Regions from separate parts of the Caloramator sp. genome, predicted to be linked through region 1. Evidence: a T-box and tRNA genes for the amino acid it is inferred to sense, from the RefSeq annotation. Region 1 holds a T-box; the other holds one or more tRNA genes.
What was found. The T-box of region 1 lies ahead of proS (proline--tRNA ligase). A T-box ahead of a tRNA ligase gene usually reads a tRNA of that ligase, here a tRNA-Pro.
Positions count from the first base shown of each region.

Region 1 (9,148 bases):
GAACCAGACCTTTATTCCTATCCAAATCCAATAACTATTAAATATAAATTTATTGCAAGAGTAATAAGTGGAAACCATACTCCACCATATACCCAAACTCAACAAAATCAATCAAGAATAGACTGGGCACTTGTATCTGGAGGACCTTTAACTAAAAATAGAACATCTAACTTAAATATAACAGTAAGAACCCCAAACATCGTAGTTACAAAAGAACAAAGAAATTTTACACAAGGTGGAAACTATACGCAAAACCCAATAATTTCAAATCCAAATGATACTATATACTATAGGATAACTATTAACTCAAACGGTGCATCACCTGCCTATAATATAAACCTTAGCGATGTATTAGATTCTAATTTACAATTTATTTCAATAATAGGTGCATCATCTGGAACAGCATCCTACTCTGCAGGACCTCCTGAAACAATTAACTGGAATATACCTGTTTTAAACAATGGTTCTTCGGCAACCCTTGAATTCTCAGTTAAAATAAAATCCCCAATTGCAGCCTCAAGCTCAATAACAAACAAGGCAACCTCAACCTATGATTCAAATGACGTAAATCCTGTAACCTATAATGCAGATTCAAATACTACAACCATAAATATACCTGCACTCACTATCACCAAGGAGGCTGTACCAAATCCTGCAAAGATAGGAGATGAAATAAACTATACTATAACCATTCCTGTCCCTGAAAATATTGTTGCCTACAATTTGTTATTGACTGATGTTTTCCCAACAAAACAGGAATATGTATTAGGTAGCTTTACACGAAATACAATCCCTGTAGCTCCAACAGTTGTAGGAAATACAATAACCTATCAAGAAACAGCTCCAATATATGGACCAACAACTCTAATATACTCCTTTAAAACTATTGTTAGAGATGGAAAAACAGAAGAACCTTATTCAGAAATGCAAAGAAATAGTGCTTCTATAAAATGGAACTTGACTGAAGGAGGCCAATCTGCACCTATCGTTTCAACCTTTGTAGATGTTGAAGTTAGAAGCCCTCATATAAAAATTGAAAAGTGGCAAAAGAATGCAACAAAGGGTGGAGATTTCACCAAAAATCCTATATTTGATGTTGAGGCAGGAGATGAAATACACTATAAACTAACAATTACAAACGATGGTTTAGCAGATGCCTTTAATATTATAACAACCGATATACTTTCAAGCTATCTAATATTTTCTTCAGTAGTACCTCCTCCACCAACAGGTACTGTAACTCACATTGCTGGTACAGTTACTTGGACTGAATCTACTTTAACAGTTGGGGAGACAAAAACACTTATATTCTCCTGCATAGTAAACTCAATTCCAACACCGGGTGAGGCTGTTGAAAACTTTGCAGAGAGCCTATATGATACAAATACAATAAATCCAAAAACTTTAGGCCCTGCTTTATCAAATAAAGTAACCTTCAACTACGCCTACCCTGAGATTACAAAAAAGGTAGATAAAAATGCTGCCCTTGTTGGTGAAGAAGTTGAATATACAATAAACGTATCAGTTCCACTTGGAGTAAAGATATATGATGTAACTGTAAACGATATACTACCAATAGAGCAGAGCTATGTTCCATTTACTCTAACTAAAAATGGTGTAAATCTTGGTGCTGCCACTTTAACCTTCCCTGTTGAAACTGAAATAGATGCCCAATTAGCAGAAGTCACCATTGAATACAAGTTCAGAGCAAAGGTAAACAATATCACAGCACCTCCTCAGCAAGGACAAATAAATACTGCTACACTTGATTGGAAATACACTCCACTTGGTCCAAGTGGTCCACAGCAAACAGCAACCTCAACCGTTTATGTATCAAACGCAAACCTAATATTAACAAAATCCCAAAATAATGTAACAACCAATCCATCTAATCCATTTACAACCGATGATATAAAGGTTAACGTTGGAGACTTAGTATATTATGAACTTAAGGTATATAACCCCAACAGCTATGCACTTGTTAATGTGGTTGCAACCGAAACAATAGATCCTCTATTATCATTTGTAGATACAATTTCAGTTGACACAGGAACACTAAATGTTTCTTCAGGAAACTTAGAATGGACTATACCATCAATTCCTTCAGGTACCGAATACAAAGCAGTGATTGCCCTTATTGTAAACTCTGATGCATTTACAGGACAAAGAATTCCAAATAGCTTTAATGCAACCTTTGCTATACAAGGTGCAACACCTCTTGTTTACTATGGCCCAAAGACTTCAAATACTGTCTATGCCGTTTTAGGTGAACTTGGTGTTTTAAAATATGCATCAGATAATACCTTTAAGGTTGGAGATATAATAACCTACTTTATAGAAATAACTGTGCCCTATGGAACAAAGGCTAAAAATATAAGCATAATAGATACTCTGCCATCTAAACAAATTTATTTAGGACCTGCAAGTTATAACTCTACAACATTAACTCCTATATTTTCTAATGGTGATATCATATTTAACATTCCACTTGTTGATGCAACATTAGAGGAGAAAACAATAACAATAACATTTAATGCAAGGGTGCTTGATGGAAACAACTCAGAACCTTATGTTGAAACTCAAAGAAATATCGTTAAAGTAACAAGTGAAATAGATGAAGAAGGAACATTAAGCCCTGAAATAGAAAAATATGTAGATGTTGAAATAACAAGACCATTTGTATTTGTTGCTAAAACCCATAGAAATATTACTCAAGAGACAGGTTATAATACAGATACAATGCCTGTTTTAGCCGATGATATACTTGAGTTTAGATTAACAGTCCACAACTTCGGTTCATCATCTGCCTACAATATTGTAATTGAAGATTATATATCACCCTATTTAGAATATACAGGATACTATGATGCACCTATTGGAACAGTCAACTATCTGCCCCTTGTACGCAAAATTGAATGGACAATTGATGAACTTCCAGTAAACACCGTAAAATCTCTAATATTTAGGGTTAAAGTTGTGGGAGGTATTCCTGCAGGTGGATTCTCTAAAAATAAAGGAAGCTTTATATACTCCACAAACAATACAACCCCAATAACCTATCCAAAAGAAGATACCAACGAAGTTATTCAAAAATTCCCTGATATTGAAGTTAGTAAAATTGCAGATATATACTACACTACAGTAGGAACTATCATAAGATACACTGTAACCTTTAAACTTCCAAAGGGAACAAGTATAGTAAATGGTCAGTTTACTGATATACTCCCTATAGGCCAAACCTACGTTGGAAATGCAACTTTAATGGGACAGCCAATAGAACCCGTTTTAGTAGAAGCCCAAAGGGTTGTTTTCCCTGTTGTACCTTATGCCTATGCAGAAGAGGACGAATATTATAACTATGCCTTTGATGTATCTATTTTAAGTGCAAACCCAGACCCTATAACCTTAATAGATACCCAGCAAAACTGTGCCTATGGAGTATGGTATCTATCCTCTGAGGAAATAGGCCCTGGAATTCAGATTTGCACAAACATTTATGTAACAAACTCAGAGATTAGTCTATCAAAGGAACAGAGAAATTTAACAAAACAAGGGGAGTTTACAACCAATAACATCGTAGGTTCACTTGGGCAGCTTGTTGAATATAGACTTGTTATTACAAACAGTGGACCATATCCAATTTATAATGTAAATGTAAGCGATATTCTAAACGATGATTTAAAATTTATTGAAGTTGTCTATGCAGAAGGTACAGTAACCCACACAGGTGAACCAAGCGATGGAATAGTCTATATTGATATTGACAGTATGGGCGTAGGAGAAACAAGAACATTTATATTTAAAGTAAAAATACTAAGAAGAGCCCAAGGAACTATAAAAAACAATGCAAAACTAACATTTAAGCTTTCTCCAGAGTCGGATATAGTATTTGAAGGTATAAAATCCAATACTGTTATAATAAACAACCAAGGTTCTGGAAGCCGTGGAGTATCTATTAAAAAGATATTAGAATTAAATAACGTAAATTAAACTTATACCCCCTGAAGATTTTCAGGGGGGTTTTTAAAAAAGGATATTTACTATGCACTCGAAGTTTCAAATTATACAGTAAATTTCATTATAAACTACATTAACAACTACCATAAATATAATGTAGCATAAAAAAAATATATGATATATAATAAAATTAGAATAAGTCTATAGGGGGTAAACTTATGAAGAAAGTAGCTGTTATATTTAATGGCGGTACTATTTCAATGAAGGTAGATCCAAAACTTCAGGCTGCAGTACCAAGCTTAAGTTCAGAGGAAATAATGGCAATGGTAACTGGTATTGAAGGTTTTGCCTCAATTGAAAGCTTTACTTTTTCTAAACTTCCAGGACCACATATGACTCCTGAAAAAATGCTTGAACTATCAAAGTACATAAAGCAGATACTTGATAGAGATGACATATCAGGTGTTGTAGTAACCCACGGTACAGACTCTCTGGAGGAGACTGCCTACTTCTTAGACCTAACTATAAACTCTGAAAAGCCAATAATTGTAACAGGAGCTATGCGTAATAGTTCAGAGCTTGGATATGACGGCCCTGCAAACCTTGCAGCATCAATTTGTACAGCAATTTCAGAAGAGGCAAAAGGAAGAGGAGTTCTTGTATGCTTTAATGATGAACTCTTCTGTGCAAGTGAAGTTACAAAGAGAAATTCAATGAGTTTAAATGCATTTCAATCACCTTTATTTGGTCCAATTGGAATAATAGACAGCAATAAGGTCATATTCTATCGCAACAGCATTAGAAAACAACATATCGAAATAGACAATGTAAATGCAAATGTTCAGCTCATCAAATGCGTGACAGGTATGGATTCCACTTTAATAGATTACTGTATTGAAAAAGGAACAGATGGATTGGTAATAGAGGGAATGGGAAGAGGAAATGTACCTCCTAATATGGTATCAGGGATTAAGAAGGCCATTGACTTAGGAATTCCAGTTGTAGTTGTTTCAAGATGTTTTGAAGGACGTGTCCTTGACAGCTATGGATATCCAGGTGGTGGACGCGAACTTAGAAATTTAGGCGTAATATTTGGTGATACTCTACCAGGACAAAAAGCAAGAATAAAACTAATTGTAGCACTAAGTAAAACAAAGGATTTAAATGAGATAAAAAGGATATTTGAGATGGAGCTATATAATTAAAAAAACTACTTTTAAAATACTTGGAGTATTTATAAATTAGCCCCATAAAGGATTTCTTAGGCATTCGTTTATTTTGCCAATCAAATCTAAGCTTTTCTTTGTTTGAAAAAGTCCTACCATCGCAATGTCATCGTCCTGATGACTGCTCGGCTCGGCACATCCTGTGCCGAATTACGAACTTTTTCAAAGTCGAAAAGCAAGATTTGCTAAGGCTTATAAAAGGGCCATATATAAAATCCTTTATGGGGCTTCTTCAAATTTCATCTAATAAATATGCTTATTAATATTCTTAAATACTATTTATGGAACTTTTTTAATATGCTCTTCCCCAATAAACCATATGCTTTGCTGGCTTTCCACAGCATACACACTTGTCACTTAAAGTTTCTTGCTCAAATGGTATACATCTTGAAGTTGCACCTGTTTCTTCCTTTATCTTATCCTCACATTCTCTATCTCCACACCACATAGCCTTTATAAATCCTGGCTTGTTTTCAACTATATCCTTAAATTCATCCATATTTGTTGCTACATAAGTGTGCTCATCTCTATTCTTTCTTGCCATTTCAAGCATATTGTTGTGTATATCATCAAGAAGCTTTAATACTTCTTGTTCTAAGTTATCCATTGAAACTATAATCTTTTCCATTGTGTCACGTCTTACAAGCACAACTTGATTCTTTTCTATATCCTTTGGTCCAACCTCAAGTCTTACAGGGACACCCTTCATTTCATATTCTGCGAACTTCCAACCTGGCATCTTATCTGAATCATCAAGTTTAACTCTAACAACCTTTGAAAGCCTTTCCTTTAGTTCATTTGCCTTATCAAGTACTCCTTCCTTATGCTGTGCAATTGGTACTATTACAACTTGAATTGGTGCTACTCTTGGTGGAAGCTTTAGTCCATTATCATCACCGTGAACCATTATAACTGCACCAATTAATCTTGTTGTAACTCCCCAAGATGTTTCATGAACATATTGAAGCTGACCATTCTTATCAAGATATCTTATATTAAATGCCTTAGCAAAATTATCTCCAAAATAGTGAGAAGTTCCAGTTTGTAGAGCCTTTCCGTCATGCATTAGACTCTCAATTGTATAGGTTGCCTGAGCACCAGCAAACTTTTCCTTATCTGTCTTTCTTCCCTTTATAACTGGTATTGCAAGTACTTCTTCACAGTGTTTTGCATATATATTTAACATTCTAATTGTTTCTTCCTCTGCCTCTTCTGCTGTTGCGTGGATAGTATGTCCCTCTTGCCATAGGAATTCAGTTGTTCTCAAAAATGGTCTTGTGGTCTTTTCCCATCTTACAACAGAACACCATTGGTTATATAGCTTTGGAAGGTCTTTATATGATTGAACTATCTTTGAAAAATGCTCACAGAATAGAGTTTCTGATGTTGGTCTAACACAAAGTCTTTCTGCTAACTCTTCACTTCCACCATGTGTTACCCAAGCAACCTCTGGTGCAAAACCTTCAACGTGTTCTGCTTCCTTTCTTAAGAGGCTCTCTGGTATAAATAGAGGCATATAAACATTTTCGTGTCCTGTTTCCTTAAATCTTGCGTCTAAATCTTTTTGAATATTTTCCCATATTGCATATCCATATGGTCTTATAATCATACATCCCTTTACGCTTGAATAATCGATAAGTTCAGCCTTCTTAACTATGTCTGTATACCACTGTGCAAAATCTTCATCCATTGATGTTATCGCTTCAACAAGCTTTTTATCCTTTTCCTTTGCCATATTATCTCCTCCTTATTTTTTATGTATAAGTTTAAACCTTTATTTTACATAAATAAAAGCCTCGAATCCCTAAAAAGGGACCGAGGCAAACTTTCGGCGGTACCACCCTAATTAATATGCAAATGCATATTCTCTCAAATTGATAACGGAAAAACCGCTGCAGCCTACTTAAGTTCGGTGCAGGACTCAGAGGCGGGTTCAAAATCAGTCCTTTAGGAATTCACACCAACCATTCCCTCTCTGAAAAGGAACTAATTTTTACTATTCCTCATCATAGTCTTAAATATTCTATTTCTATATTATTTTATCATATTTTAGTGTGTTTGCAACATTTTTTAAATAAATTAAATTTCACTATCATAGAACATACTATCATCTTCAAATCTAAATTATAATAATTACGATTATTATATTTATGTTATATAAATTATAATCTTGTTTTCAAGTTTTTATTCATATTATTTATTTTTTATAGTATTATAGTTATGAGGTGGTCATATGATAATTGCAGTCGTTGATGGACAAGGTGCTGGAATTGGTCAGGCAGTTATAAAAAAAATAAAGAAAGAGTTTGAAGATAAAGTTAAAGTTGTTGCTTTAGGTCTTAATAAAACTGCACTTAAGAATATGATAAAATCTGGTGCAGAAGAAGGAATTATAGGAAGTAAAAACATAAGTGAATATATACTCAATAATCAGATAGACTTTATTATTGGACCTATTGGAATACTTTGTGCTGGGGGAATCTGTGGAGAAGTTACATCCACAGTTTCAAAGGCAATATTTAATTCACCTGCAACAAAATTAATCATTCCTCTTCAAAAACACGGCATATATATACCTAATACACAGGATTTATCTATAAAGGAATGCATAGAGGTATTTATAGAAAAAATAGGGGAGCAAATATAGCTCCCTTTAAATTGTAGACAAACCTACTTATTAGCTAAAGTATGAAAAAGCCCCATGAATGGATTTCAAAAGGCTCTTTCATAAGCTTTAGCAATTCTTGGCTTTTCGACTTTAGAAAAGTCCGTAATTCGGCACAGGACGTGCCGAGCCGAGCGGCCATCAGGACGAGGGCATCGCGAGGGTAGGACTTTTTCAAACAAATAAAAGCTTAGAATTGCTTAGCGAAATGAACGAATGCCCAAGAAATCCTTCATGGGGCTAATCAATATATGACTTTTTCAACAATCCGAGAAGCAAATACATCTCCCTATTTTATACAAGATTATACTTTTCAATCATTTTTACAACAAAAGGAATTACAATAAGCTGAATGATAATTCCCCAAATACATTTTACAAAGGATGCAGTTATAAACATATTTAGAACATACTTTTTTCCCATTGATGTTAAAAGAATATAATTTGCAGCACCAGAAACTATTCTTCCAAGAAGCATAGCAGAAATCAATGATACAAATAAATTTACCCTTATCTTCTTGTATAAATATCCTGATATAAATCCATAGGTTGCAAGCTCAAAGCCCATAGCAACAGCAACAGGATAAATAGGCGGCATACCAGTTAGTATTGAACTTAAAAATGGAGTAACAAATCCAATAAGTGCACCATACTTTTCTCCTAATATAAACCCACAAAGTAGAACTGGTATGTGCATTGGTAAGAATACATTACCTGGAAGACCACTCATATGAAATATGCTTGGTATAAGAAGACCAAGTGCTAAAAATAATGCTGAAAGTACTAATTTTTTTGTTTTTGACATAAGAACCCTCCCTTAAATTGTAATAAGTTATATTTGTTATTAAAAAATAAAAAAAGGTAGAGCAAAACGCCCTACCTTCGTGGTAAGCTAATGTTATTAATAAAGGAACGCTTATGAAGCCTTCGTGACTTCCTCTTTATTATAATATATATTAATTTCTACTTCAATATTAGAACTCACAATTTCCTGGTGTTCTTGGGAATGGTATAACGTCTCTAATATTGCCCATTCCTGTTAAATACATAATCATTCTTTCAAATCCAAGACCATATCCAGCGTGCTTTGTTTCTCCATATTTTCTAAGCTCTAAATACCACCAATAGTCTTCTTTTCTCATTCCAAGCTCTTCAATTCTTCTAACTAAAACATCATATCTTTCTTCTCTTTGGCTACCACCTATTATTTCTCCAACACCAGGAACTAAAAGGTCTGCCGCTGCAACAGTCTTACCATCGTCATTTAATCTCATATAAAAGGCCTTTATATCCTTTGGATA
Region 1 covers NZ_JAIHAO010000002.1:84,213-93,360, reverse strand. Annotated here, with positions in the region: gene JG776_RS01395 (hypothetical protein) at 1-3,990, shown strand, start outside; gene JG776_RS01390 (asparaginase) at 4,176-5,162, shown strand; gene proS (proline--tRNA ligase) at 5,476-6,918, opposite strand; T-box leader at 6,991-7,202, opposite strand; gene JG776_RS01380 (DUF3842 family protein) at 7,417-7,830, shown strand; gene JG776_RS01375 (ECF transporter S component) at 8,143-8,652, opposite strand; gene asnS (asparagine--tRNA ligase) at 8,822-9,148, opposite strand, start outside.

Region 2 (9,148 bases), on a different contig from region 1:
CTACCCTCGCGATGCCATCGTCCTGATGGCCGCTCGGCTCGGCACGTCCTGTGCCGAATTACGAACTTTTTTCAAAATCGAAAAGCAAGAATTGCTAAGGCTCTTGAAAGAGCCTATTGAAATCCTTTTATGGGGCTTTTTCATACTTTAGTTAACAAAGTAGGTTTATCAAAATCTTCAAGTCGTAAGACTATTATCCTATGGATTAGCTTTTATATATTTATAGATTTTTTTATAGCACGTTTGTAGGTTGGGTTATAGTCCGTCCAAGCGTCTGTTCCTGCATCCCTTTCTATTGCAAGATGGAAGGCGTTAATTTCAGCACTTGCCTTATCTGCATTATGAACAGCTATTGCCTCAAGAGTCATAGGAAGAACTGGTGAACCCATCTCTAAGGTTCCGTGGTGAGAAAGTATGCAGTGTTCAAGTTCATACCTTAAGGCTTGAGGAAAATCTTGTATCTTTGCTATAAAGCTATTTAGTATTTCAATTCCAATGTTTATATGTCCTATAAGTTTTCCCCTTGTTGTATATTTGTTTTCAGGGAAATCTGATAGCTCAATTATTTTTCCGATATCGTGCAGTAGTGCAGAAGCTACGGCAATATCATAGTTGACATATGGAAATATTTGTGTAAAATTAATTACAATTCTTGCAACTTCAATAGTATGTTGTGCAAGACCACCTATGTATGCGTGATGTATCTCTGCACCTGCTGCCTTCTTTAAAAAAGAAGTCTTAATATTATCGTTTGTAAATATATTATTTAATAGCTGTTTTATTTTTTGATTTTTTATGGTATCAATTATTTCAAATAGTTCTTTTTCTATTTGTTCGCTATTTAGATAACAGGATGGTATAACTTTATTTATTAGTTCTTGGCTTGGATTATCTATTTTTTCTATTTTATTTATATGAATTTGAAGGGTTCCCTTGAAATCTTTAGCCACACCTGAGATATAGGCAAAGCATCCAGGTAGTATTTTTTCTGCAATATCAGGACTATCGTTCCAAATCTTAGCATCATAGTTTTTTATACCAGAACTTATTTGAAGATGATAATATCCTTTATTATTTTGACCTATTTTTTTTCAATCTTTCTTACTACAATAGGTTGATTTTCTATTTTTTCGTTTGGATATAAATTTTGCATAAAATCACCTCGTTAATATTATACATTAAATTTATAAACTTTACACATAAATATTAGGTTGGAGGGATAAAAATGGAAAAAACATTAGTTTTAATTAAACCAGATGGCGTAGAAAGGGGACTAATTGGAGAAATAATAAAAAGGTATGAGATGAAGGGGCTAAAAATTAAAGCGATAAAGTCTGTATTTCCAACAAGGGAATTGGTGGAGAGGCACTATGAAGAACATAAGGGAAAGGAGTTTTTTGAGGAGCTTATAAAATACTTAACATCTGGAATGGTTATAGCTATGATAATAGAGGGTGAAAATGCAATAAAATGTGTAAGAAATATAAATGGTGCAACAAAATATCAAGATGCACTGCCTGGAACAATAAGAGGGGATTTTGCATATAAAGATACATATAATTTAGTTCACGCCTCTGATTGCAAAGATTCAGCTGAAAGAGAAATAAAGCTTTGGTTTGAATAGTTTCCCTAAGATGTTATTTATGATGGAAAAAGCCTTGGCATATGCCAAGGCTTTTGGTCTGGGTGACTGGACTTGAACCAGCGGCCTCAAGAACCCCATTCTTGCGCGCTACCATCTGCGCCACACCCAGATATATTTGACACATATATTATAAATCTAATTTTAAAATAAATCAATACTTATTAGAATAAATTCCCTTGTATCTTATTTTATGATTAAATACAATTTTTAGAGATATTAGTTGTATTTTAACCGTCAGAATAGTATAATTATATTGAAAAAAATATCTCAGACGCTGGGGGAGCCTTAGGCTGAGAGGAAGGTAAAACCTTCGACCCTTAGAACCTGAACTGGGTAATGCCAGCGAAGGGAAGCGGAAAAGTACTCCTTTTTGCGTCTGTAGAAAAAAAAGGAGGTTTTTTTATGCAATTTTTTGAAGGACTTTTAAAGATTAAGCCCTATGTTTGGGCAATTCTTGGGGCGTTGGTGCTTATTGCCGTTGCATCAATCTATCTAAACAAATCTAATACTAAGGAGAAGAAATTTGATACAAGAAAAATAACAACAGCAAGTCTATGTATTGCCCTTTCCTTTGTGTTATCCTACATTAAGATTTTTAAACTTCCACAAGGTGGTTCTATAACACTTGGAAGTTTAATACCTCTTTTTATATTTGCATATACTTATGGAGTGAAGGATGGAGTAATTGTAGGTGCAATTTATGGGATACTTCAATTTATACAAGAGCCTTATATTGTTCATTGGGCACAGGTTATAATAGACTATCCACTTGCCTTTGGAGCGTTAGGGCTTGCTGGTTTATCAAGAAAAAATATACCTGTTGGTATGGTGTTAGGAGGGGTTGGAAGGCTGTTCTTCCACGTAATTTCAGGGGTTATATTCTTTGCTTCCTATGCACCTGAAGGACAAAATGTATTGATATATTCATTAGTATATAATTTAACTTATCTATTACCAGACCTTATTTTATGCATTGTAATAGGGTTTATACCACAATTTAAAAATGCAATAAATAGGCTATCTACTGAAAGATGTTGATTAAATTACAAAGAATCCGTGAACAAAATATGTTCACGGATTCTTCTGTTTTATATAAATCGCATGAAGGGGAAACTCTTATAGGTTATTTATTAATTCAAATAAAGCTTTTGCAGCAAGGGTTGGTCCTTCCTTTTCTAAACCTTTTATTCCAAGCTGTGTTTTTATTTGACCAACCTTTATTCCTTTATCAAATAGGGTTTTAAAATATATTTCAATTAATTCGTCAGATCTATCTTGCCATTGAAGTGGTCCAAATGGGTTTGCGAAGTATGATGAGACAAGACCTACTTCATTTGTTGTTCCTTTTGCAAGCCTTTTACCTGATTTAAAAACATCTATTGCCTTTTCAACATCAGTAAATAATTCTATAGAATTGCCATCCTCAACCTTATCATAATTATTGGCATATAAGAATAAATCAACTTTTTGGCCTTTTATAATTTCCTTATAGCTTGATACTGGTATTATAAGTCTTGCATTTGTTTTATCAGGATTCATAAAAATACTTCTATCTATTTCTTTGAAGGCATAACCTTGGTCAAGGTCATCAAGTCTTACAAAGGCACCTATTTCAGTACCATAGGCAAGAATATCATCATTCTTTAGTCTAATTGTTCCCATATCATCAAATATTATAGATAGCTCACTTACAAAGTTTGCTTTAAGATTTCTAATAGCCTCAAGGGTTTCAGATTTACCAGCACCACTATCTCCAATAAGAATTACATTAGCCTGCTTGCCGTTTTTTAATGTAATATTTGCCATAGCTCCGTGTAGTGGTAGATAACCCCTCTTTAGCATAATTAAATTATGAAGAGTTAATGTCATCTTCTTCATATATCCAAAGTAATCTATCTCATCGCTATAAGAAACTAAACCAAGCATAATGTCGTTTTCTATATCATTATAAAATACGTTTTTTGTTTCATTAGAGTTGCATCTTGCACCAAATACATATACTATATCCGGTTTTTTACCTTGGTATTCTTCCTTTTTTGCAATTTCAAACAAATTGCAAAGTGAAATTCCGTGAGACATAAAATCTCTATGAAAATAGATATAGGCTAATAAATCCCCAACTTTAGCAGGAAAGCAAAACCAGTGCCTTGTTGTAACCTTGCAATCTTTTATTGGATTTTCAAATACTTCCTTAAATGTTCCTTCTCGCTTGTTCTTCTTAGGATATACAATGAAGGGGGGATCAAGCAAGATATTTTCAATAAAAGGAATGTTCTTTAGTGGCTCATACAGAGGGGGAATTTTCCAGTCATTATTGCTTAAAACAAGGCCTGCGTTGCCTCCTGCTGGGAGTTGTCTATATACATTTGGGGTTATTTGCAGTATATTTTCTTCAACTTTTCTATATAGTGATAGAATTAAATTAGAAAAATCTTGGTTTGCCTCAATAAAGCGAGTTTTTTCAAGTCCTTCGGTTATTTTATTGTTAAATATTAGTGTGTATCTTTCAATCTTACGCCAGTATCTATATAGGTCTTCAACAAAATCAATAAGTTCATCTTTATAATTTGAAAATGTGTTGTATTTTTCGTTTATTTTTATTATTTCATCAAGGTTCATAATAGAAAGTAATTTAAAAAGTGAGATAACTTCTTTGTTTATAATTGTTAGGTCATCAGTGCCTAATTTATCTGATATAAATCTGTAGGTTTTAGTATTTGCATTTTTGGATTTTGAAAGATATGAGGATAATACCTTACAAAATCCTTCGCTATCGAGCACCTTTTCGTAGGAGTCGCAGTAGTAGGAAGAAAAGTTGATCATTGCTTTGTTGTTGCTTAATGAAAATGACTTATACATAAAAGACCTCCGTGAAAGTTTCGAAATTGAATCTTGCAATTATTATACAATTATTATTTAGTGCTTGTCAATGATTTAATAGATATTTTATTTAGATTTATAAAGTTTTATGATTTCATCTACATATAACTTAAGATTAGAACGCAAGCTTTTTGATATACTTATGCTTATTCCTATAGATTCAACTTGTATTCCATATAGTGTTATTTTTTTATTTTTGTAAAATAATATATCATGATGAAAGTTATAAAGAGGTTTATATTCAAATTGAGGTATTATAATAGATCTTCCTGCAGGTAGATTAAAGTCGATGGCATCTACTATAATTACGTCGTCAAATTCATTTAATAAATCGTTTATATAGGCGATATCTGTTTCACATATTATACAGTCTATTCCCTTTTTTTTAAGTATATGTCCAATTACAATACCTATCCCATCATCCTGCATCAGAATATTACCTATGCACAAAATGGTTTTCATTTAATAACACTCCATCTTTACTTACTAAGTGAGTTGCACAAGATACACAGGGGTCAAAGGAGTGAACGGTTCTTATAATTTCAATTGGATTTGAAGTGTCTTCAATATAAGTCCCAATAAGAGCTCTTTCAAGAGGACCTTTAATACCATTATATGTAGGTGATAGGTTAAATGCTGATGGTGTTATTATATTATATTGATTTATTTTTTTATTTTGAATCTCTACGCTATGGTAAAGAGCACCTCTTATTGTATCTGTAGTACCTATTCCGGTTCCATCTAATACATCTTTGCTTATGGTGTTTTTATTTATTGATACCTCCTTGAGCATATTTTTTACATTTTCTGCAATAGATTTTGCTTCATAAACCCTTGATTTAATTCGACTTAAGGTAGAACTTTTAACCCATCCGTTTTTGATACAATTTCTGGATAGAGGACCTACCTCAATAGATTGATTTAAATATCTTGGAGCCTTTATAAAAGAAATATCATCTATTACTTCATATTCCTCTATATCGTTTAGGTTTAATTCATTGTATTTTTTATTGATTAAAACTCCACTGCTACATATACTAAACTCAGGAGTGTCATCAAATAGTCCGAAGCTTAAATAGTTACTACCAGAATCACCAATATCAAAATATTCATTATAATATTTTTCTATAATATAATAGTCCTCAAGCATATATTGACAAAAACTCAAGAGTTCATCAGCTATTTCAACTGCCTTTGAATATTCATATTGATTAAGTTTTGTTGTAACTCCTCCAAAAACAATTGCGTGATTATGTGGAGCTTTTCCACCTAATATACTTAATCCCTGATGAGCTAAAGTTGAATAATATAGGGATTTAATATAATTATCGCTTATTTTTATTTCTAAATCTCTTGGAACTTTGCTTTTAAAGTTTTCTGTTTCTATATTTACAAAATCGGGTATGGAAAATAAATAAAATTGTCTAATATGGTTTTGGAGTATGTCAAAACCGTGTATAATGTTCCTAATAATTTTGCTGTTATAATCAACTATTAGTGAAGAACAATCCTCAAGAGCACGACTTGATGCAATACTGTGGGCAGAAGAGCAAATACCGCATATTCTCTGTGTCAAATAAACTGCATCAAGAGGATGTTTATCTATAAGTAATTTTTCAAATCCTCTAAACATTGTTCCTTTACACTTAGCATCTACAACAATATTGTCATCTACCTGTGCTATTATTGTTAAAAAACCACTTATTCTGGTTATAGGACTTAAAACTATTTCCATTTACACTTCATCCTCCTTAAATAATGTATAGTTAGGGAAATCCTTTGAAGAACAACCAATACAAGGTGAATTTACACCAATTGGCCACTTTATATATCCATTCCATCTTGTATATGGACAGGGTGCCTTAGTTGAGGGACCAACGCATCCAATCTTTAAGTAGCAACCTACGTCTCCAACTCTTTTAGCAAATATATTTCTTTCAAAAAAGGTTCTTCTCTCACAAAAATCGTGGACTGTATTTCCATAGAGGTAGATAGGTCTTCCTATTGGGTCTAATTCTATTTGATTTCCTTCGATAAGATTTAATAGTAGAGATGCCATCCAGTTTCCAGATACAGGACAGCCAGGCATCTTTATTATTTTTTTGTTAGGAATTACTTCGCTCAATGCCTTTGATTCAGAAATATTTGGGAATGCGGCAGAAATCCCACCAAAACAGGAACAGGTACCAGCTGAAATGATAAACTTAGCATTTTCAGAAGCAACTTTCACAGCTTCAAGTGCAGTTATATATTTGTCATTGTAGTAGCCGATTATGTTATAATTTCCGTTGTCCTTTGTAGAAATAGCTCCCTCCACAACAAGAATGTAGCCTCCCTTTTCTATAGTATCAAAGAAAGCATCCATAGCCTTTGTTCCAAATGGGTACATTTCGCTGTTGCTGAAGGTTATGTTTACCCTTTGTTTTATAAATTCAAAGGAGGGATTTTCGCTGTTTAAAAATGATATAATGTTTCCTGAACATCCATTAGTTTCAAGCCAAATAAGATTCATATTAATTCTCCTTTTTTTAAAAATATCTAATAGATTTTATGAAATGTGGAAGTAAATATATTCAAGGTATAGTAAAAACTTTGTGAGAAAAAATAAATTATAGGAAGGAGTGATACTATGGATGAAATTTTCAAGAGAAGAAGTATAAGAAAATATCAATCAAAACCTGTAGAGAAGGAAAAGATTGATGAACTATTGCATGCAGCTATGGCTGCACCATCAGCAGGAAACGAACAGCCTTGGCACTACATAGTTATAGATGACAGAAATATTTTAAATAATATTGCAAATACACACCCTCACGCTACAATGCTTAAGGAGGCACCAGTTGCAATACTTGTGTGTGCTGATTTAACAAAGGAAAAATATGAGGGTTTTTGGGTACAAGATTTATCAGCATCCACACAAAATATACTTTTAGAGGCAGTAAGTTTAGGGCTTGGAACTGTATGGATTGGAGTATATCCAAATGAGACCAGAGTAAATGAAATAGTTAAAATGTTTGGACTACCATCAAATATAGTTCCTTTTTCAATAGTTGCAGTAGGTTATCCAGATGAATATAAGGATGAAGCAGACAGATATGATGAAAACAGAGTACATTATAATAAATGGTAATTAAATAAGTAAACAAAAGGTGATAGTCACCTTTTGTTTACTTATTTTATATGTTATAATACCTATGTATGGTATAGGGGGGTGACATAATGGAAATACTTGAAAAATTTAAAAAACTAATTAAAGAAATTTATAAAGATTATAAAGAATCAGGAAATATTTATAGAACTGGATGTGGATGAGGTGTAAATCCATATTATAATGAGCGTGCTCTGGAGGAGCACGAAAAAAACAAAACAGAAAAATAAAAATTGTTTACATTTATTCTAAATGATAATATAATATAATATAGTATAAATACCTATATAGGGTATATATGGAGGTGGAAATATGGAAATAAAGATTACTCAGTCTGCTGCTGAGGAATTAAAGAAAAAGTTAGAAGGAAAGGACCAAAATATTGGAGTTAGAGTTTATATTGCAGGTGTTGGATGAGGTGGCCCAAGTTTTGGTTTAGCTCTGGATGAGCAAAAGAATACTGATAATGTTTATGAAGTTGAAGGAGTTAAAGTTTTATTTGATAAGGAGCTTTCAAGGTATACAAGGGGCTTTATAATTGACTACAGAAATTCTTTCTTTGGAAAGAGGTTTGTTGTTGATCAGCTATATTCAAGAGGTGGATGTTCCTGCTAATGAAAAAAAGTGCCATAAAATTTTATGGCACTTTTTTAGAACTTGAAAAGGTCGTTTTTAATCTTTTTAAATAATGGTGGTAAGTTCATTGTAACTACTTTATCCTCAAGATATTTTAAATTTCCACCGATATTTTTAAATATTAATTTATTTGCAACAAGAAGTTGATGGTTTAATCCAAATTTGTTGAAGAAGAAACTATTAAACTTTCTGTTTCCATACTTTGGATCACCAACTATAGGATTACCTAAATATGATAGATGAGCTCTTATCTGATGACTTCTTCCTGTCACTAAATCAATTTCAATAACCGAAGCAATACCAACAGATTCTACATTCAATATTTTGGTTATTATTTCCTTCGAGTTTTTTACTCTTTTATCTAATATCATTACTTTATTAGTTCTTTCGTTTTTTGTTATATATCCTATGTATTCTCCAGTTGCTATTTTGCCTTTAACTAATGCGGTATATATCTTTTGTATTCCACCTAATCTTATTGCTTCATTTATTTGTTTTAGTGAATCATAGTTTTTTGCAAAAATAACGAGACCTTCTGTGTTTCTATCCAATCTATTGCAGGGTGATGGTGCAAAGGTTTTTTCTTCATCAGGATTGTATTCACCCTTATCATAAAGGTATGCCCATACCTCATCTGTTAAGGTTATTTCATTTCCTTCATCTGGATGAACTAATTGATTAGGTCTTTTTTCAACAATTAATATATTTTCATCTTCATAGGCAACTTTAAAATCATAATCAATTTCTAAAAACTTTTTAGGTTCTTTATTTTTAGCTGTATTTATTTCAATATTAAAATTTAAAATGTCTCCTTCATTTAATATGTACTTTTCACTCTG
Region 2 covers NZ_JAIHAO010000048.1:37-9,184, forward strand. Annotated here, with positions in the region: gene JG776_RS11075 (HD domain-containing protein) at 213-950, opposite strand; gene ndk (nucleoside-diphosphate kinase) at 1,226-1,624, shown strand; tRNA gene JG776_RS11085 (tRNA-Pro) at 1,679-1,754, opposite strand; TPP riboswitch at 1,912-2,013, shown strand; gene thiT (energy-coupled thiamine transporter ThiT) at 2,048-2,683, shown strand; gene JG776_RS11095 (phosphoenolpyruvate carboxykinase) at 2,762-4,504, opposite strand; gene JG776_RS11100 (hydrogenase maturation protease) at 4,592-4,987, opposite strand; gene JG776_RS11105 (nickel-dependent hydrogenase large subunit) at 4,962-6,260, opposite strand; gene JG776_RS11110 (hydrogenase small subunit) at 6,261-7,037, opposite strand; gene JG776_RS11115 (nitroreductase family protein) at 7,155-7,655, shown strand; gene JG776_RS12450 (iron-sulfur cluster assembly accessory protein) at 7,986-8,288, shown strand; gene JG776_RS11125 (RluA family pseudouridine synthase) at 8,324-9,148, opposite strand, start outside.
Region 2: it has a tRNA-Pro gene. The T-box ahead of proS (proline--tRNA ligase) is inferred to sense a tRNA for this amino acid. The anticodon was not compared.